DNA from 2 places in the Andreesenia angusta genome. Region 1 is predicted to be linked to the other one. Evidence: riboswitches for the same ligand, from Rfam matches in the RefSeq annotation. Region 1 holds a riboswitch; the other holds the start of a gene.
The links. A riboswitch is a leader RNA that binds a small molecule or an ion and turns the genes downstream of it on or off. The one in region 1 is predicted to bind cobalamin.

Region 1 (10,492 bases):
AGAGCTCCAAGACCTCAAGTGATTTGGAGACATTGTCCAGCGTAAAAGTCAGGGAAAACTCCACCCTCTCGACTATCCTGGACTTGAACTCCTCTAGCGTCTCGTCTTCGCTGTATTCATACTGAAGCAGCAGCGGATTGTAGCTGTTTTCTTTCAAATCGTTCTCCATATCTTCAAATGCATCCAAGATATAGATCCATCTGCCCAAGTTGTAGCCCATAAAGCCAAGCGCTCTCTTTACACCCTCGTCCTCTATATACTCGGGAGTGGCTATAGCTTCCATAAGCTTTCCAAATGTATCCGCCGCTTCATCCACCACTTTGCAGCTTTCGGACTCCAGCGCTGAAAGCCTCTCAAGACTCTCCGCTATAGCTCTGTGCTTTTCCGGGTGCTTGAAAGCGGACTTTCTAAATGCAAGTGCAAACGGAATATCGGCGAAAAGCGATTTAAAAGACTTCTCGTCTCTCCAGTCGTCTCTCAACTTGTGGTGTATCAGCGCCATGGATAGATCCGCCGTATACTCAAGCGCTCTGTTCTCTAAAGCTACTGGTTTCTTCTTCAGCGGGTTCGAGATACAGCCCTCTCTCGCAAACCTGTCGGGCTCCTCTTCAAGCGAAGAGAGCACTATCCCTAGAAACGCCAAGTCGTAGTTCAGCCCCAGCCTGGAAAGCTGGCTGTAGTTTCTTCCCATGGACTTGCACAGCCCGCAGTAGTACCCCCTGAAAACATCGTACTCTCTCATCTTCAACTCCGGCTTATACGGTGTTATATATCCAAACAAGTTTTCACACTCTTCTCTTTTTAGTCTATACTTCCTATACTTCATTTTATCATATTTCAGAATCTTTCGCGAATTAGAAAAGACACCTTCCGGTGCCTTAAGTTTAAAACTGACTGTATAGTGGTATTATATGCGGCTTTCCTGTCTCTGGATTCTCCACCAAGTTGACTTTGAGCCCGTATACCTCCTCTATATTGGACGCTGTAAGCACTTCTTCAGGGCTTCCCTTGGCCACTATCTCGCCTTTGCTTATAAGGAACAGCTTGTCGCTGTACTCCGCCGCCAAGTTAAGGTCGTGAAGTATGGCCACCACAGTGACCCCCTTTTCCCTGTTCAGCTTTCTGACTGTGTCTAAAAGCTCTATCTGATACCTCAAGTCTATATGGGATATGGGCTCGTCCAGCAGCATTATATCTGCGCTCTGGGCTATGGCTCTCGCTATTATGGCCCTCTGTCTCTCGCCTCCGCTTATGCCGTTTATCTTCTTCTCTCTCAAGTGGACTATGTCCACCATCTTCATGGCGCACTCCACTATCTCTAGGTCGACTTCACTCTCAGACTGAAACCTCCTGAGGTATGGAGATCGCCCCATCATAACAATGTCCTCAACCGAAAAGTCAAACTCCACTGCCGTGTTCTGCGGAACTGTAGCCACTGTCTTTGCAAGCTCCTTTTTTGTGTAAGTCTTTGCGTCTCTCTCATTTAGATATATGCTTCCGCCCTTCAACTCAAGCGCAGAAGAAATCAGCTTAAAGAGAGTTGTCTTTCCCGAGCCGTTCGGCCCTATTACGCTGTAGAATTTCCCCACTTCCACCTGAAAGTCTATACCACGGAGCACTTTCTCCTCTCCATAGCTCCAGCTTAAATTTCTCACCTCTATGGCGCTCTTCATCAATTCACCTTCTTGCTCTTTATAAGTAGATATATGAAATAAGGGGCTCCAAATACAGAGGTTATGGCCCCGACCGGTATCTCTACAGGAGGGATAGCCGTCCTCGCTATAGTATCTGAAACTATCATAAATATGGCCCCTCCCAGGGCGGAGAAAGGCACCAGCGTCCTGTTGTCCGGCCCTGTCATAAGCCTTATGGTGTGGGGTATTATAAGCCCCACAAAGCCTATTATTCCGCTTACAGCAACTGTAGCTCCAACCAACAGAGATGTTACGCCTAGCAGTATCTTCTTCACCTTTTCGACCTCTACTCCAAGCCCCTTGGCCGTCTCATCACCCATAAGCATTATGTTCAAATCTCTCGAGAATATCGTTATGGCTACCACTCCTGCCGCCACAAAAGGAGCTAGCAGCCTGACCTGAGTCCAGCTGGCCGCTGATACGCTTCCCATAAGCCAGAAGACTATCTTCTCCACTTGAGCTCTGTTAAAGAGCATCATCAACGATATTATCGAAGACAGCAGATAGCTTACCGATATTCCCGCCAGTATGAGCGAGACTATTGGAACTCTGTTCCCCACCTTGGCTATGCTGTAGACAAGGACTATGGTCCCTATAGCTCCTACAAAGGCCATGACGGTAGTTCCTCCAAGCCCCATGATTCCACCACCTACTCCAAACAAGAGTGCCAGAGTGGCCCCAAGGGCCGAGCCTGACGACACTCCCAGCACATAGGGGTCGGCCATAGGGTTTTTAAACATCCCCTGGAAGGCCGCCCCCGAAACCGAGAGACCCGTTCCCACAAGCCCCGCCAGTGCTATCCTCGGCAGACGCAGTTTCCATATTATATTTATATACTTCTGATCTATATCTCCTACGTCTACAAAGCTTCCCACAAAGGGCAGTTTGTGAGTCAATATCCTAAGGGCCTCCTCTACCGATATGTCCGCCACTCCCATCATGCTTGTAATTAAAATCAGGACTCCTAGAATAAGGAGTCCTCCTGAAAACATCAATCTGTATCTTCTTCTATTCTCTATAAAGGCCATTTAAATCCTTCTTTCTATTTGAAAGCTTCTGGATGCAAAAGCTCTGCAAGCTCTTCCAGTCCGTCTGCAAGCCTAGGACCTTGCCTGTCCAGCTTGTTGTTGTCTATCTCGTAGAGTTTCCCCTCTTTCACCGCTCTAAGGTCGCTGTAGCCGTTTGCCGACTCTATTCCAGCTTTAGAGTCAAAGTACTTGGAGCATACCAGCACGTCCGGGTCTTTCTCTACAAGCTTTTCAAGGCTGTACTTCCAGCCCTCTGCATCGTCTGCCGCATTCGTTCCTCCGGCCATCTCTATCATCTGGGCTATAAAAGTCTCTTTGGTGGCTGTAAAGTCTCCAGATTCCCCGTATCCTACAACGTAGTAGACAGAAGGCTTCTCTAGCCCCTCCACCTTGGACTTGACATCCTCTACTTTGGCTTTCATACCGTCTACAACTTCCTGGGCGTTGGCTTCTCTGTTCATAACCTTGCCAAGCTTATCTATAGTCTCGTAGACTCCTTCAAAACTCTCTTCCCCGTAGAGAACCACTACTTTTATTCCCGCTTCCTCCAGCTTCTCCAGCACCTCTTTTTGAAAGTGAGTCGAAGCCACCACTATATCCGGGTCTAGCTCCACCATCTTCTCTATGCTTGGATCAGTCAAGCTCCCTACAGACTCCACATCCGAAACCTCTACTGGGTAGTCGCAGTAGTCTGTCCTTCCTATAAGCTTGTCTCCAGCTCCTATCGCGTATATAGATTCTGTTATATTCGGGGCCACAGATACCACTGTCTGAGGCTCCTCTTCAATTACAACTTCCCTTTCGTACGAATCCACTATAGTCATAGGGTAGCCCTCTGACTTGGATAGCTCAGACTTCTCCGTGTTTTTTCCGCAGCCTGCAAATGCAAAGAGCATAGCCATAATCAGCAGTATGCTTTTCAAATTCCTTTTAATCAATCCGATCACTCCTTCTATTTTCTGTAAAAAAAATACACCCATGGGTGCGAGAATATTCCTATATACTCTCATCCTCCCTCCGAAGATACAGTCTGTATGCATATGGCAGGTCTCCTGACTTGTGATTCGCCTTACTCTCCAGCCTTCTCGGTCTTCCCAATGGCTTTTCTGGATTTCATCCTCACCTACAGTAGCGGGGGCTGTAGCGGATTTTGACCGCTTTCCCTTTTAACTCTTTCAAGCACCCTATGCAGTATTAACTTGTCAGCTACATTATATCAGTTTATTGTTCAAAACAAAAGCGACTCTTTGAAAGTCGCTCTGCTCTAAACTATATCTGCTTTCTCGACAGCTATCATCTTGCCATCTATTCCTGACTTAAGCTCCGGATCTATTCGGTTGTAGAGATACTCCCCCATCTCATGCACCTTTTGTCTGTTTTCAGGGCTCGCCTTCTTGGATATCTCTCTCAGTGCCTTGTATATGGATAGCACCACAGATACATCGCCCTTTCCGTAATTCACTATCTGGTAGAAAGTGTAGTAGAGCTCTTTTTCAAAGGATATGGCCTCGTAGAAAGTGCCTGACTTTCCGTCTTCGGAATTTTTGACTAGATAGCCCTCCTCTAGATCTGCTATCTTCCCCATAAGCACGCCCAGTATTCTGATGCAGTGGTTCGCTGTATTCGGGTCGTTTATTCCTGGCGATATGGCCCTTAGAGCTATCTCCACTATCTTCTGCACAGAGAAGTCGAAGTCCTGAAGCTCGTTTCTCTCTATCCCTATAGTGACGGCATTTAAAAGCCTGCCTTTGTCGAAGTCCGTAACCTCTTTCATCTCTGAAAATCGCAGCCTTAAAAGCTCCGTCTCGTCTGTCACAAACTGACCAATCACCTTCTCTAGCAATACCTTGGCGGAAAGCTCTTTGGCCATGCTCTCCAATGCTTCCTTGTCCACTAGCTGTATATATCCGCTTCTATCGCTCTTTATACAGACTTCATACGGAAATCCTTTAAGTTCCAAGCTCTTCTCCAGCTTCACCTCTTCGACAGACTTTCTATAGCCTTCTATATTCTCCAGGGCCTCCCGGTATAGCCTGTCTATCAGATTATTAGCCTGTATCAAGTTTCCCACATGGTTTATAAAGACAGAGAAATACACCAGGCAGATTATGGAGTATATAACTCCCACTGTAGCCGAGATGACAAGGTATTCCGAAATGCTCTCTCTCATAAATAGAAGGGAAAGTATTGAGTAGATAAACCCGCCCATAAATATCCCCAGCACCTTCATGGTTATGCTGTCGTCTAGAAAGTTCTCGACAGTCCTCGGAGAGTACTGAGAGGTGTACATGGTCAGCACCACCATTATTGTGGAGAAGGTGAAAGTCGTCATTGTGAGGAGCGAGCCTGCTATTGCCCCTAGTATAGTCTGGGCCAGATCGACTTTTGTAAACATTATCCGTGGCAATACAAGCTCTGGATCGAACAGAGTCCTAGTGTCTATAGCCAGCACTATGGCTACCATTACAGTGGACATTATTCCGTGAATAGCAGGATATAGCCATACACTCTTCTTCATCTTAAGTATAAGCTTCTTGAACATTTCGATTCCCTCCAAAATTCTATATAAACCCTTTATACCCAGATTTAATTCAAACCAGCTAACTCTGTCGCTTCAATTTGTTGTAAGATATAGTGGAGGTGATTTTATGAATCAATATACGGATTTGCTTGAGTCCCAAAAGCGATATATGAGAGATGCTGAGTTTCTGGACCTTAACTCCAGGATATCAGCTCTAAAGAAGCTCAAGTCAGCCATAGTCGAACACGAGTCTGAGCTGATCTCGGCACTAGAGCACGATCTCGGCAAACACATATTTGAATCCTATTTAAGCGAAGTCGGATTTGTATACGACAGTATAAACTATGCCATAAAGAATTTGAAGAAGTGGATGAAGCCCAAGAAAGTCAGAAACGATTTGGCCCAGTTTCTGGGCAAGTCCATGGTCTACCCTTCCCACTACGGGTCTGTGCTTATAATAGGCTCTTACAACTACCCCTTTCAACTGACTATCGAACCTCTGGTGGGAGCTATCTCGGGAGGCAATACTGCGGTGCTTAAGCCTTCAGAGTACGCTGCAAAAACTGAGTCTGTAATTGAAAAGATAATATCTTCGTCGTTTGATGAAAGTTATATAGCTGTGGTCAAGGGTGATTACAAGGTGAACAGCGCTCTGCTGGACCTTGAATTCGACTATATCTTCTTCACCGGAAGCGTGAACGTGGGAAAGATAGTCATGGAAAAAGCCAGCAAACATCTGACGCCAGTTACACTTGAGCTTGGAGGCAAATCTCCAGCCATAGTTGACAAGACGGCCGATTTAAAGCTGGCCGCAGACAGAATCATCTGGGGCAAGCTCTTGAATTCAGGTCAGACATGTGTAGCTCCCGACTATGTGCTTGCAGACAGGACAGTGGCTTCCGAGCTACTCATAGAGCTGAAGTCGGCCATTGTCAGGTTTTACGGAGAAAATGCAGCCTTGAGCGAGGACTACGGACGAATAATAAACAGGCGCCATATGGAGAGGCTATCGTCTATTCTCCAAGCTGACAGTGAAAAGATTGCATTTGGTGGTTCTTTCGACATGGTCTCCAATTTCATAGAGCCCACGCTGATATGGGACGCATCCCTAGACGACAGCTCCATGCAGGAGGAGATATTCGGCCCTATACTTCCAATAGTGCTTTATGACGACTTTTGCGACATCGAACATGCCATATCCAAGAATCCAAAGCCGCTTTCACTCTACCTGTTCACATCCGACGACAAGCTGAGCGAACGAATTATCTCCAAGTTTCAGTTCGGTGGAGGCTGCGTAAACGACACTATCCTGCACGTGGCTTCAAAGCATTTGCCTTTCGGCGGAGTAGGCCAGTCTGGTACAGGACGGTATCACGGGGTCCACAATTTCGAGACTTTCACCTACAAAAAGGGGATTGTGAAGAGAAAGGGCAAGTTCGGCATAAGCATAGCTTCTCCGCCCTATGGAAACAAGCTCAGGTGGATCAGAAAACTATGGAAGTAGCTCTGAAAAAATGACATTTTTTTAATTTGACATAGAGCTTGTCAGTATATAGAATTGTGTTTGCGGAACTTGCTTTTTGAGTTTGGGATTCTAATGCTTTCATATCTGTTTCTGACTTATCAGGTGTGAAAGCATTTTTTATTTTAAGTCTATTTTAGGGAGGTAACCTTATGTCTAATTTAAATCGAGAGGCTGATAAGCGAGAAACCTTTTCTTCCGGCCTTGCAGTATTTTTTGCCACTCTCAGTTCGGCAGTGGGGCTAGGGAATATATGGAAGTTCCCCTACATGGTCGGCGAAAACGGGGGTGGAGCTTTTATTTTGATCTACCTTGTATGTGTATTTCTAGTTGGTATGCCTGTGGCCATATCGGAGTTCTTCATAGGCAGAAAGACTCGCTCAAACGCTGTAGACGCTTTTGAAAAGCTAAAGCCCGGAAGTTCTTGGAAGTTCGTAGGCTACTTAGGGGGAATTACCAGCTTTTTCGTAATGCTCTTCTACTCGACTGTAGGTGGATGGGTTTACAGGTACACTTTCAAAGCCCTTAGCATGGACTTCAAGTCTGTAGGCTCTATGTCCATAGAAGACGCCAGCCTTTTCGTGTCTTCGGAGTTTGGAAATGTAGTCTCGAGCCCTGTGGCCCCTATACTGTGGCAAATTGCCTTCACAGGGGTAGTTGCACTTATAATATTTGCAGGAGTAAAGAACGGAATAGAGAAAGTCACAAAGACGCTTATGCCTGTGCTTCTAGTGCTGATAGTCCTGTGTGCTGCAAGGTCGCTCACACTGGAAGGTGCCAGGGAGGGGATAGACTTCCTATTCACAGCCGACTTCTCAGCCATAACGCCAGGAGTGCTCTTGGCTGCACTTGGGCTTGCTTTCTTTAAGTTGTCTTTAGGCATGGGAACTATGATAACCTATGGCAGCTACTTCACAAAAGACAACAATATGTCTGCCACATCTGCAAAGGTCGCTATATCTGACATAGCTGTTTCAATGCTTGCAGGTCTGGCCATATTCCCTGTTGTCTTTACATTTGGACTCGAGCCAGGCGAAGGCCCTGGACTTCTGTTTAACACCATACCGCTTGTCTTTTCCAGAATACCGTTTGGAAACGTGCTCATTGTGGCTTTTTTCCTCTTGGCTTCGATAGCGGCTACTACGGCCATGACTTCGATGATGGCTGTTCCAGTTTCGATATTGAACGAAAAATTCAAGCTTAACAAGGGGCTTTCGGTTCTGATAGTGGCCGGGATAGTCTCTGCTATAGGAGCTCTTACTGTCCATCCTTCAAGCCTTCTAGGGCATATACAGCTTTTCGGAAAGAGCTTCTTCGACCTCTACGACTTTTTGGCGTCCAATATATTTATGCCGGTTGGAGGACTTCTGACTGTAGTATTCGTTGGATGGTTTGTGAAGAAAGTTCTGCTGTTCGATGAACTCTCAAATGGCGGCACAGTGAAAAACCAAGCCTACCTTAAGGCCTATGGTTTTCTAGTGAAGTTTGTGACTCCGCTGCTGCTGATATTTATATTCCTAAGCTCAATAGGAATTTTAAGTATGTAAAAAAACTCAGGGAATTTTCCCTGAGTTTTTTAATCGTCTTCCACCATCTTCTCCACTAGGTTTATCATCACCGGCACAAATATCCTGCCAAGCGGATACCCTATAGAAAGCCCCCTTAGCGACGACTTCAGCCAAGTGCTTAAAAATACGTCCCATGGAGTCATATTCATCATGGTTATCACAAGCGATATCGAAAGTGAAAGCGAGAGCGATATGAGAAAGCCCGATAGAAGGCTGGCATATCTTCTCTGTATTTTCATCGTCTCACATCCAGTCTATCCAACTTTTATGCGATTCTCCAGCAGTTCTTCAAGCTCCTTCACGGAGATAGGCTTGCTGAAATAGTACCCTTGGGCTAAGTCGCAACTTGCCTTTCTCAGGAAATTAGCCTGTCCCTCGGTCTCTATGCCTTCAGCTATAACCTGAAGCCCCATATTGTGGGCAAGACCCATTATGCTCTCAAATATATAGGATTCATGGTTTGCATCGACTATGTCTACAAGGAACTCCCTGTCTACTTTGAGCACGTCTATTGGAAGCTTGTGAAGGTATGTAAGCGAGGAATACCCCGTTCCAAAGTCGTCTAGAGCAACTGAAACGCCTATCTTTCTGAACTCGTTAAGCGTCTCTATCGACCTCTCTAAACTGTCTATTATGGCAGTTTCAGTTATCTCCAAGCAGAAGTTCATGGGGTCTACGTCGTACTCATCTATCTTCTCTTTTATAAACTCCATCATTCCTGGCTGGTTTATAAGCTTACTTGAAAGGTTTATAGACACCTTGAACCCATCGTACCCTTTCTTTTTCCATAAATCTATCTGCTTGCAAGCGACCTCTATTGTCCAGTCTGTTATTTCTTTTATATATCCGTTCTGCTCTGCAAAAGGTATGAACTCTCCTGGAGATATAAATCCTCTCTCAGGATGTATCCATCTTATAAGTCCCTCAACGCCGACCAATTCTCCTGTTTGCAAGTCAACCTGAGGCTGGTATACCATAAAAAGCTCTCTGTTGCATATGGCATTTCTCAAGTGGTTGCTCATAAATATATGCTTCCACGTCTTGTCTCTCATGTCGGGCCTATATATGGCCACACCGTCTTTCCCATTCTCCTTTACATGGAACATAGCCGTATCGGAGTTTTGAAGCAATGTCTCTATGCTTCTGCCATGCTCTGGGTACATGGCCACTCCCATGCTGGTGGAAAGAAAGAACTCCTGATTGTCAAGAATCCAAGACTGCTTGAACCTTGAAAGTATCTCATCTGTATATTGCTTTATGTCGCTTTCACTTTCCACGTCGAATATAAGCATAGCAAACTCGTCTCCGCTAAGTCTGCCCACCATATTTGGAAGCTTGACTATGTCTGAAAGGATATCTGCTATACTCGCTATAAAAGTATCTCCCATGGTGTGTCCCATGGTGTCATTTATATTCTTGAAATTGTCTATATCCATGTATATAAAAGCTATCTTCTTGCCATTGGAGTCTGCTTCACCAAGCATCTTACTAAAGTGTTTCTCAAGAAGCACCCTGTTCGGAAGATCTGTGAGTGGGTCATAGTAGGCAAGTCTGTTTAGCTTCTTTTCAAGAGCCCTTCTCTCGCTTATGTCCACTCCTATAAATATATACCCCTCGACAGATCCATCCGCCCCGTGAACCTGGTTTGCGTTCCAAAGAGCTGAAAACTCAATCCCATTCTTTCCAAGAATCGAGAACTCTTTGTTGATTCCGCTTCTTCCATTTACAATACCCATTATCTTTTCAGACATTTCTTTTTTTCTAGACTCACTTATAAACAAGTCTATTGCGCTTTTGCCAAGTGCATCTTTTTCAAAATACCCGGTCATCTTTTCTGCTATGGGGTTCATCCGCTTCACTTTTAAATCATTGTCCAGTATCATTATGAGCACAGGTGACTCTTTTATTATGTTTTCCGAGAAGTCTTTTTCGCTTCTCAGCCTTTCTTCTAAAGCCACTCTCTCAGTTATGTCTGTATGGGAGCCTGCTATTCTAGTCAGCCTTCCGTTTTCATCCCATTCGCCTTTTCCCCTGCTCAGCACCCATCTTATATCGCCGCTGAGACTCACTATTCTATATGTATTTTCATATAGTCCTTCTGCAGACTCTCTATACTTCTCTAAGGTATTTTCAAACCCATTTATGTCGTCTGGATGTAT
Region 2 (10,492 bases), on a different contig from region 1:
GCAAGCTCCACCGCCTCAGAGGTGCCGCCCAATATCCATATCAAATGCTGTACCCCCTAGGCGTGACTATATTGCCATCCTTGAAGTAGGTCTCCTTGTTTCCGACTATCACAACTGTCATCATGTCTATATCTTCAAAGTCCGTATCTCCCAGTGTAGAGGTCGACACGGCTTTCCCGAACCTTCCCGAGTTTTTCACTATACCCACAGGCGTTGAATCAGCCTTGTGCTCTCTTATTATTTCAAAGGCGCGCTCTATCTGCGTTGTCCTTGTCTTGCTCTTGGGGTTGTAGAGCGCTATTACAAAGTCGGCCTTTGAAGCCATCTCAAGCCTAGACTCTATCGTTTCCCAAGGAGTCAGAAGGTCGGACAAACTTATTGTACAGAAGTCATGCATTATAGGGGCCCCTAGCTCTGCGGCCGCCGAAAAAGCCGAGCTTATCCCCGGAACGACTTCTATCTCGACTCCCTCCGCCATCTCGTGTATCGGCCCGGCCATTCCGTAAAGCCCTGAATCGCCTGTACTGACGATCGCAGTGGTCTTTCCAGCTCTGGCTGACTCTATTGCGGCCTTGCACCTCTCTAGCTCTCCGCGCATGCCTGTCTTTATCACCTCTTTCGCTTTCACCAGATCCCCTAAAAGCTCTATGTAAAAGCTGTAGCCCACTAGCACTTCTGACTCCTCTATGGCCTTTAGAGCTTTCAGCGTCATATTCTCTCTTCCTCCTGGCCCTATTCCCACTACGTAAAGCTTAGCCATTTTCAATCCTCCTCGAAATAGCAAGAGTCATCCCGTCTCTCGCCTTCTTTTTCATGATAATCTCATCTCCCATAATCGCTGCACTGGCTTCGGCTACCGAGTTGGCGCCTACTTTGGACATCACAAACTCATTTTGCTCTGTCTCTACAGAGTTGAGCTCCGCTTTTGAAAAAAGCCTGAATTCGCATTCAAGCGATTCTGCAAGCTTCAAAAGGCCCTCTTCGTCGCACTTTATATCTATGCTTCCTATAGCCGCAACTGAGTGCATCGATATGTGTTGCTCACTGAGCGTGTCATCTATGTAGCGCTGAAGCTCCTCAAAGCTCTTGCCCCTCCTGCATCCTATACCTAAGTATATCACTTTAGGCCTTAATATACAGTGAGGCAAGTCAAATTCTGTATCAGTCTTGTAGTCTACGCATATCACGCCTTCATGGTCTTTCTCGGATATATTGCCGTACTTGAGCTTGTACAGGCTTGAAGCCCGAAGCGATATAGGTCTGTTTTCGACCATAAGAGCCGTTAAAGTCTTAGCATCCTCCATGGACTCTATGTGCAGATCGTACCTCTTTGCAAATTCGTCTATCGAGTCGATTCCACGTCCGTCTGAGGCCGTAGTGACTACAACCTCGGCCCCTATACTCTCGCCTACTTCTCCTGCCAGGTCATTTCCGCCCCCGATATGCCCCGAGAGAAGCGATATTGAATACCTGCCCAAGTCGTCTAAGACCACTACAGCTGGGTCTTCTGTCTTGTCTTTCACATGGGGAGCTATGTATCTCACGGCTATCCCGACAGCCGATACAAATACGATTCCGTCGTAGTCCACGAAGAGCTTGGACATGTTCAACCTCAGTTCTCCGCCGAAAGAGCTTTTGTCGTACAGCTCCACCTCATGGCTGAGCTGTGACTCCAGCTTCTCTGCCAATGCTCTTCCGCTGCCTGTAAATGAGATTACCGCGAGTTTCATTCTGTCCCCTGCCTGTACCCGTGGGTGAACTCCGGATGATAGAGAAGACTTCTGCCGTATTCTCCCTCTATGAAATACCCCACTAGTATCTGGGCGAACCTGTCTATCTTTGCGTCTCTCACCTTTTGGGCTATATCCTCTAGCGTCCCTGAGATTATCTTCTGCTCTGACCAAGTGGCCTTGTATACGACTGCCACCGGCACATCTCTGCTTCCGTATCCCTCTGCGAGCTTCTCTACAACTCTCTCTATATCGCCTACAGACAGGAATATAGCCATAGATGCCCTGTGCGAAGCCAGCTTTTCTAAGCTCTCAAGCTCTGGAACAGGTGTCCTACCTTCAAGCCTCGTTATTATCACTGTCTGGCTTACATCTGGAACTGTGAACTCTCTCTTTATAGCTGCGCAACTTGCAGTAAAAGAACTGACGCCCGGAACTACCGTGTACTCTACTCTGTTTTGCTTTAGAAAGTCCATCTGCTCTCTTATCGCCCCGTATATGGTTGGGTCCCCAGTGTGAAGCCTGACCACGGACTTCCCTTCCCGATCTCCTCTTATGGCCACCTCCATAACTTCCTCTAGCGTCATGCCGGCGCTGTCGTATCTCTCACAGGACTGCTTGCAGTAGTCCAGGTGCGCCTTAGACACAAGCGACCCTGCGTATATCACGATGTCCGCCTGCTCTAGAAGCGACCTGCCTTTCAGCGTTATAAGCTCCGGGTCGCCTGGCCCGGCCCCTACAAAGTGTATCATCGTCTTTGCCTCCTTCCAATCAAGAGTGACATGTAGTCGTCTTGACGCATTATTTCCTCTCTGTCTTCAAGTATCTGCTCTTCAGCCTGACCTATCCGCCTTACATAGCTGAAAGAAAATCCTTCAGACTCAAGAGCGTCCAGTATCTCCTGTTTTCTCTTGTTCACCTTGAGCACGCATACTGTATCTACTTTTCCTAGCACTTTTCTGTCTATCTCTCCGTCCACCACATATATGGACTCCCCCTTTTTAGCAAGAGGCATGTTCAGCCTGCTGGCCGCAGTCACAAAAGAGCTTATCCCCGGAACCGTCTCCACCTCGAGCTTGTAGTCCCCAAGCGATTCTAGCAGGTATATATAAGTGCTGTAGGTCATAGGGTCCCCTATGGTCAGAAAAACCCCTGTTTCACCCTCTGAAAGCGAGCTGTCCACCACAGCTGCGCTCTTTCTGTACCTCTCGCTGTTGTCCTCTCCCATCGGGAAGTCCAGCTCCACAACTCTCGAACCTGCTATATAGTCAGAAGCTATCTCTTTTGAAATATTCCTGCCCTTGCTCTTTGGAATGAATATGCAGTCGGCTTCTCTTATAAGCCTGGCTCCCTTCACCGTCACAAGCTCCGGGTCGCCTGGCCCCACTCCTATTCCGTAAAATTTCCTCATCTCTTTACACCCCTCACTATGAAAATAGGGTTCTGGGCCTTTAGAAGCTCTGCCCTGCCCTCTACCCTGGAAGCTGAAATCAGCCTCGTATCTACATCTGAAAATCCGGCCCTCTTGAGTGCTCTCTGAAAGTCCACCAAGTTGTGCAGCGTCACAAAGGAGCCCGCTATTATGCCGTCATCTTTCATATGCTCAAAGCTCCAGTCCACTATCTCCTCAAGCGACTTCCCGGTGCCTCCTACAAAGACTTTGTCAAACTCTAAAGTCTCGTCTATGTCCTCCGGTGCGTTCCCGTGCAGTACTTCCACTTCCACGCCGAACTTCTCTGCATTTTGGGATATGAGGCTTACGCCTTCTGCACGCCTTTCAACTGCATAGACTTTGGCGCCTTGGGCCGCCGCCTCTACAGATACAGACCCTGTTCCCGCCCCTATGTCAAGGCAGATGTCATTCTGCTCTATTTCAAGCAGCGCCATTATCATGATCCTGATTTCGTACTTGGTCATAGGGATCTCACCCCGTATAAATTCCTCGTCTTTAATCCATTTCAAGCTCTATCACCACCACAGACAGCCCGTACTCACCAAAGCTGTCCCCTATTTTTCTGCTCTCCAATCTCTCGTCTTCGTACGAAAGGTTTTCTCCAAGCACTATCCTGCCCCTGCGCCCACATCTGAAAAGCTCTTTCGATATGGCGTCTGGGCTGTTCTTGCTGTCTGTAAGCGCAAAGTACGTCTTTCCGCCTTCAAACATTGAAACGTCCATCGACTTGCCGTGAAAGCTGACAGTCTCCACGTCTTGATAGCTCCTCTTCAGCTTGGCCATCATGTACTGGAGCGAAGAGATGCCGGGTATGACCTCATCTATCTTCACTCCGTTTCTCTCCAGATAGCAGGTGATTCCGTAGAATCCAGGGTCTCCGGATGCCACCACCACCGTGTCTTTTGAAACCACGTCCAGAAGCTCCGACACAGTCCCCACTGTTCTCGCCTCAGGGTTTATCTGCTTTACAAGCTCTCCTATCCTTCCGAAAGAGACTACGTCTCTTTCATCCCTTATCCTTTCAAGGGCCTCCGCCGTCAAGCACCTCATGCTTCCAGGCCCTGCCCCTACAACTGTTGCCATTACAACACCCCATATTCCATTGAATATATTTTGACTTCCAAGTCTATGTCGCTGTCTTTTAAATAGCGCTTCACCCGCTCTATGCAGCCCTGCTCCATATCCCTAAACAGCTCCGGGCAACTTCCCACAAGCTCAGCAACTGCCTGCTCAGTGGCTATAAAGCTACTTATTCTCTCTATTGTCTCAAGCTCCCCTCTCAGCGCAAGGTAGTATGCAAAGGACTCTATCCTCATGTCGCAGACTTTGCTATGCGTGTTGAAGGCCCCCAGCGCTAGCTTGGAAAACTTGCCTATATGCCCCACCAGGCGAAACGCCCTAAAGCCCAGGCTGTAGGCGTAGAGCAGAGAATCCCCTATGTAGTTTGAAATCTTGACTCCCGGCGTGTCCGGGTACAGCTTTCGGGCTATGCGCTCTCCGTAGTTTCCCGGGTAGAGTGCAACTGCGTCTCCGCCTCTTGACCTAATCGACTCCAGCTCCAGGTATATGCTCTTTTTCAGCGCATCTTCGCTCATAGGCTCCACTATGCCGCTTGTGCCTATTATTGAGATTCCGCCTTCTATCCCTATATTCCTGTTGTATGTCTTGGCGGCCATCTCCACGCCTTCCGGGGCGTATATCTCTATGTCAAGCCCCCTGTCTGTCAGCTTCCTGATTTCTCGCTCTATCATATTTCTCGGAGTCTGGTTTATGGCCCAGCTTCCGGCCTTTCCCCAGAAGCCGTCTACAGTTATCCTTCCGATTCCGACCCCTCCGTATATATTCAGCTCTACGTCTTCCCTTAAGCTGACTTTGGAGTATATCTCTATGCCATTTGTAACGTCAGGGTCGTCCCCTGAGTCCTTTTTCACAGAGCATATGGCCGCTCCGCCTTCTAGCCTCAAGCTCTCCAGCTCTATCTCCAGCTTTATGCCTTTCGGCGTATCTATCTCCACCGTGTCTTCGCATTCCATGCCTAGCAAAGCCCTCGTAGCTCCAGCTGTGGCAGCTGTGGCGCAGCTGCCCGTAGTGTAGCCGCACCTCAGTTGCTTTCCGTCTTTTATGACATACTCCTCAAGCTTTTTCACGCCCTGTACACCATATACATAAGGGCGTTCAGAATGGCTGCGGCCACATTGCTCCCGCCCTTGTTGCCCTCTGTTGTTATGGTCGGAGTCTCAAACTGCCTTATATACTCCTTTGACTCCGCCGCTCCCACAAACCCCACAGGAACTCCAATTACAAGACCCGGCGATGTTCGACCACTCTCTATATGCTCGCCTATCCTGTAGAGCGCAGTAGGGGCGTTTCCTATGACGAATATGTCCACCCCGTCCTCTATTGCCATGTCCATGGCTGCCATAGACCTGGTCGTGTTCTGAAGAGATGCCTTTTCATAGACTTCGGGCCTGTCTATAAAGTTTTCCACTCTGCAGCCAAGGTGTTCAAGCGTCCTCTTGTTTATGCCCGAGAGAGCCATCTTGGTGTCTGTCACAATTCTGCATCCGCTCTCTATAAGCCTTTTGGCCACTTCTATGGCTCCGTTTTGAATTCTGACTATATTTTCATAGTCATAGTCTCCAGTGGTGTGTATAGTCCTCATCACAACGCTCAGCTCGTCTTCAGTGAAGCTTTCAGGAGATTTCATATTTCCCTTTATTATCTCAAAGCTCTTCTTCTCTATCTCTTCCGGGTTTTTTATATACACTCTGTCTCACCTTCCGCCCTCTCTTTTAATATGTCTATCAACTTACTATGATATCCTATAGGCTTGGCCATTTCAATCTTAAGTCCGCTGTGTGAATCTGCGCACTCTCTCAGTATCTCCGGTATGTCGCTCAGTATATGGACTCCTGGAAACAGAAAATACGGCAAAACTACAAGCTCTCTCACGCCTCTGCTGTAGAGCAGCTCCACTGTCTCCGGGATCTGCGGATTCGAAATCTCCATAAAGCAGCCTTCCACAGCTCTGTCTCCGAATCTATCTCCTAGCCCTGAAACCACCTCTTCAAACACTTCCTTGGCTCCAGCCGCCCTGCTTCCGTGTCCTATTACAAGCAATCCTTTCATATTAAACACTCCTTAAGTTTTATTTGCAATAAATGCTATAGCCAAATTGTACAGTGTTCCAAAGATCAGAAAAGCCTTTGGCCTTATGTACTCTCTGTCTTTAAATGATATTCTGCCCCTGTAGCCTCTGCTTTTCAAGCTATGCTCCATCTCTCTCCAGTTTCTCAGCGCTCCCCTCAGGACGGCCCCTGTAAGCTTTCCTGTGTTCAAGACTCTGCCTCTTAATGTGGTAAAGCCGCATCTAGACTCCAGCGCCAGCTTTGTCTGTTTAAACTCATCTTCAAACATAAATGAAAGCCTGAGCATGCTGCTTCCTACCTCCGCTATCTCGCGGACGCTCTGTTTCTTGGACAGCTCCCAGAACAAGTCATCTATAGGCGTAGTCGCCGAAAAAAGGTATATAGAAGCGCCTGAGGATATGCCTCTTGCCACAAGCACAAGCCCTGGGTAAATGCCCGATTCCAAGCTCACAGACACCGAGCCCAGAATCAGAAAGAGCAAAAGCCCCTTTGTAAACCTGATATAGCTCTCTAAAGGGACTTTCAAGCTCCTCATAGTCAAAATTACAACTCCAAAATTCACAAGTGACGATGCCAGTCCATCTCTGTCAAATGACAGTATTACGGGGGTGGTCAAGAAGACGGCCAGCTTGTATACTGCGCTCCAGCCTGATATCCTACTGTTTTTCGACAGTAGCGCTATTTCTCTTAGCAATCTTCTTTGAACCTATAAAGTAACCTATAAACATCCCCCCGGCTGCTGCTTGCATAGCAAAGATTGCACTCTCTATCTCTCCTGAAGGAGGCTCCCATATGCTCTCAGCCCAGGGCTCGTAATTCGGACTTACCTCCATTATAACCTCTTCAGCTATGGCGTCAGCCCCTTCTAGCTCTCCAACTCTGCTTCCCATGTAGAGCGACAGCGCTACAGTGATGAAGAGCAAAACTGCCAGCCACCTATTCTTAGCTTTCATAAGACTCCACCTCCATAAAACTGTGCAATTCCTCTGATGAGTGCTTTTCAACTACGTTGAACATTATCACGGTCATTATGCCCTCTGCCAAGGCAAGCGGTATCTGGGTCAATGCGAATACAGTCCCGAATTTAGCGACCGACTCCAGGACACCTCCACTGGCAGACGGGAACGCCACTCCAAGCTGGATCGACGTCACCACATAGGTGGAGAGATTCCCCAATGCCGCAGCTCCAAATATAGCCCACTTTCTATTGAATTTTGAAAGAGCTCTATATACACCATAAGCTACAAATGGCCCCACAATTCCCATCGAGAAAGTGTTGGCTCCAAGCGTGGTGAACCCTCCGTGAGCCAAGAAAAGGGCCTGAAATACAAGCACCAGCAGCCCTATCACACTCATTGCAAAAGGCCCAAGCAGTATGGCTCCAAATCCGACTCCTGTAGGATGTGAGCTGCTCCCTGTTACAGATGGAAGCTTTAGCGCCGAAAGCATAAAGCAGTATGCTCCGGCAAGTGCTATAAACATTTTTATATTCGGGATTTTCTCTGACTTTTCTCTTATAACCTTCACTCCGTAGAGCACAAAAGGTATAGATATCAGTCCGTAAATCCCAGCATATAGAGGGGGCAAGAATCCCTCGGCTATATGCATGGCAAACCCATTTGACTGCATTATTGAAACAAATATAATTGCAGCCATCAGTTTCGAATATCTCTTTTTCAATTTCACACCTCCAAAAACAAACACAAAAAAGCCCTTACGTAGAGTAAGGGCTTGAAAGCATAGTCATACCTGAGTTTCAACCTTGCCACTACCTCCCTCCGAAGTCTAGCATCTGATTTAAGGCAGGTCTCCTGGCTTGCGCTTCACTCTCCTCTCTCCTTCCCAGCTTTCGCCAGTGGACTTTTGAGATTCGTATTCGCTTACAGTAGCGGGGGCTGCAGCGGATTTTCACCGCTTTCCCTTTTAAACCCAGATTGTCTTTGTAATCCGAGTACCTGAAATCACATTTTGTTCACTTGTGATCTAATTATAACATCTATCTCTTTTAAAAAACAGTCTTAATACTGGACTATGGACTCGACGCTGTATCCTGACAGCTTTTCTCTGCCTTTCAGCTCGTCTAGCTCTATAAAGAAAAGCGCCCCGACTATGTCTCCACCCAGCTCTTCTATCATCTTGGCAGTGGCCACAGCTGTTCCTCCTGTAGCCAGCAAGTCGTCAACTATAAGCACTCTCTGGCCTTTGAATATGGCGTCTCTGTGCATCTCGAGCTTGTCTGTGCCGTACTCTAGCTCGTATTCGTAGCTTATAGTCTCTGCTGGAAGCTTTCCTGGCTTTCTGACAGGCACAAAGCCCGCTCCGATTTCATACGCCAGCGGAGTCCCAAGCAGAAAACCTCTTGCCTCCATTCCAACTACCAAATCCACTTCTCTGTTCGATACTTTCTCTGCCATCTGCTTTATAGTCTCTCTAAGCGCTTCCTTGTCTTTCAGTACAGTTGTTATATCTTTGAAGTCTATTCCCTCTATAGGAAAATCCAGTACACTTCTTATCTTGCTCTTTAAATTCATCTTTTTCTCTCCTCGTAAATAGTGTCTATAGAAATTATCTTTTACTAGGAGAGTTTCGTCAACAGTTTTTTAATGCCCTTCTATCTTCAGTCTTGCTTTCAGATTTTTCAAATATCTCTTTCTGAATTTTTCAGCCGCCCTTGCTCTTTCCTTCTCTATCCCTCTCAAGGCTTTCTCTTTAACTCGACCTCTACGCCTTATGTCCTCGAGCAGCACCGTTAAATCCTGAATATGGCCTAATTCGTCCTGATATCTTTTAAGTACCTCGTCTAATCCGTCTGATCCAGCCATCTCCATATGGTATCTGTATTTTTTTAGAGCCAGCCTCAGCTTGTGGTACGAACTATAGTCCTCGTTCAACTCTTTTATACGCTTTAAAAACTTCTTTCTCAGCACTTTGGCTCGTCTCATATAGTGCCTTACTAGTTCTGGGCTGTCCATGCCTTCAAAAGTAGATTTCAGCGCAGATTCCAGGCTGGAGCGAACTTCCTCGACACTCCATAGCTCTATCTTCTGTCCGATGGAGTCTTTAAGCTTTTCTTCTTCTAGCTTGAGCTCCTCTGCATATCCTTCTAAACCTTTGTATGCAGAAACACTTATAATCTGAACTTGAATATCTCTTAAGTCACTGAAGTCTTTGAAATAGCTTTTTAGCCTTGAATAGTTTTCTCGTAGCCTGATTTCTCCGCGACTCTCTTCTTCAATATCCATAGCCAGCTCTATTATAGGCATGACCTTTCTTATGGCGACCCTGAAGTCATGTATCTCTGCTTCCTCGAGCTCTGACAGAAGACACCTATAATGGCTTTCTACTCTTGCGAAGCTTTCATCGATAAGTTCCAGCAAATAGGCTGCTTCCATAAAATCACTCCTCAGTTTAAAAGCACATTCAAAATCCTCTGACTATAGTAGCTCCTCTATACGGTAGCTCTCCTCTTTCGAAGTATCCACCAGCTTGCCGTCTATCTTCACTATTGGCCTGTCTATCTTATGAGGGTATATAAAGGCAACCTCTCCTATCTCCCCTGTATTCAGCTTCACTTTTGTGCCTAGATAGAAAGACGCTATATTGTTTAAAAACACGTCTGAAATTTTTATATCCAGCTTCCCATACGCTATCTCCTTTATCTCTAGAAAAGTCTCGAAAGGAGTCTGTTTCTTCTTGTATACTCTCTCGGAGGTTATGGCGTCGTATATGTCGGCTATACTGACTATCTTGGCATACGTCCCTATCTCTACATCTTTTAGCCCTGTAGGATAGCCGCTTCCGTCTATTTTTTCATGGTGGTAGAGCACAGCCTCCTTTATCTCATCCTTTATTCCGGGCATATTCTTGCATATTTCATACCCAAGTGAAGGGTGCTGCTTCATAACCTCGAATTCGTAATTGTCCAGAGGACCTCTCTTGTTGAGTATGCTGTTTGGGACTCTTGACTTCCCTATGTCATGCAAAAGCCCAGCCTTTATTATGTCGTTTATCTCGTCTTCCTCCATCCCCATCCACTTGGCTATGAGCATAGAGTAAAGCGCCACGTTCACGGAGTGGGTGTAGGTGTATTCGTCTATGCCCCTTACGCTGTTTATGGAGTCTACAACTCTGAAAATATCCTCTGAGTTTGCCAGCAGCTC

Region 2: another riboswitch for cobalamin. It lies ahead of EUAN_RS01570 (energy-coupling factor ABC transporter permease); the one in region 1 lies ahead of EUAN_RS06910 (ABC transporter substrate-binding protein).

What each region holds. Positions count from the first base shown of each region.
Region 1 covers NZ_MKIE01000004.1:174,769-185,260, forward strand. Annotated here, with positions in the region: gene EUAN_RS06895 (DUF5685 family protein) at 1-826, opposite strand, end outside; gene EUAN_RS06900 (heme ABC transporter ATP-binding protein) at 885-1,673, opposite strand; gene EUAN_RS06905 (FecCD family ABC transporter permease) at 1,673-2,722, opposite strand; gene EUAN_RS06910 (ABC transporter substrate-binding protein) at 2,737-3,660, opposite strand; cobalamin riboswitch at 3,748-3,924, opposite strand; gene EUAN_RS06915 (DUF2254 domain-containing protein) at 3,987-5,264, opposite strand; gene EUAN_RS06920 (aldehyde dehydrogenase) at 5,371-6,747, shown strand; gene EUAN_RS06925 (sodium-dependent transporter) at 6,918-8,312, shown strand; gene EUAN_RS06930 (DUF2798 domain-containing protein) at 8,342-8,572, opposite strand; gene EUAN_RS06935 (sensor domain-containing protein) at 8,588-10,492, opposite strand, start outside.
Region 2 covers NZ_MKIE01000001.1:328,498-338,989, forward strand. Annotated here, with positions in the region: gene cobK (precorrin-6A reductase) at 1-44, opposite strand, end outside; gene cobJ (precorrin-3B C(17)-methyltransferase) at 41-760, opposite strand; gene EUAN_RS01520 (cobalt-precorrin 5A hydrolase) at 753-1,730, opposite strand; gene cobM (precorrin-4 C(11)-methyltransferase) at 1,727-2,482, opposite strand; gene cobI (precorrin-2 C(20)-methyltransferase) at 2,479-3,141, opposite strand; gene cbiT (precorrin-6Y C5,15-methyltransferase (decarboxylating) subunit CbiT) at 3,138-3,692, opposite strand; gene cbiE (precorrin-6y C5,15-methyltransferase (decarboxylating) subunit CbiE) at 3,679-4,266, opposite strand; gene cbiD (cobalt-precorrin-5B (C(1))-methyltransferase CbiD) at 4,266-5,330, opposite strand; gene EUAN_RS01550 (precorrin-8X methylmutase) at 5,327-5,950, opposite strand; gene EUAN_RS01555 (sirohydrochlorin chelatase) at 5,941-6,312, opposite strand; gene EUAN_RS01560 (energy-coupling factor transporter transmembrane component T family protein) at 6,325-7,026, opposite strand; gene EUAN_RS01565 (energy-coupling factor ABC transporter substrate-binding protein) at 6,989-7,285, opposite strand; gene EUAN_RS01570 (energy-coupling factor ABC transporter permease) at 7,275-8,012, opposite strand; cobalamin riboswitch at 8,117-8,306, opposite strand; gene EUAN_RS01575 (adenine phosphoribosyltransferase) at 8,351-8,863, opposite strand; gene EUAN_RS01580 (CHAD domain-containing protein) at 8,933-9,724, opposite strand; gene EUAN_RS01585 (HD-GYP domain-containing protein) at 9,767-10,492, opposite strand, start outside.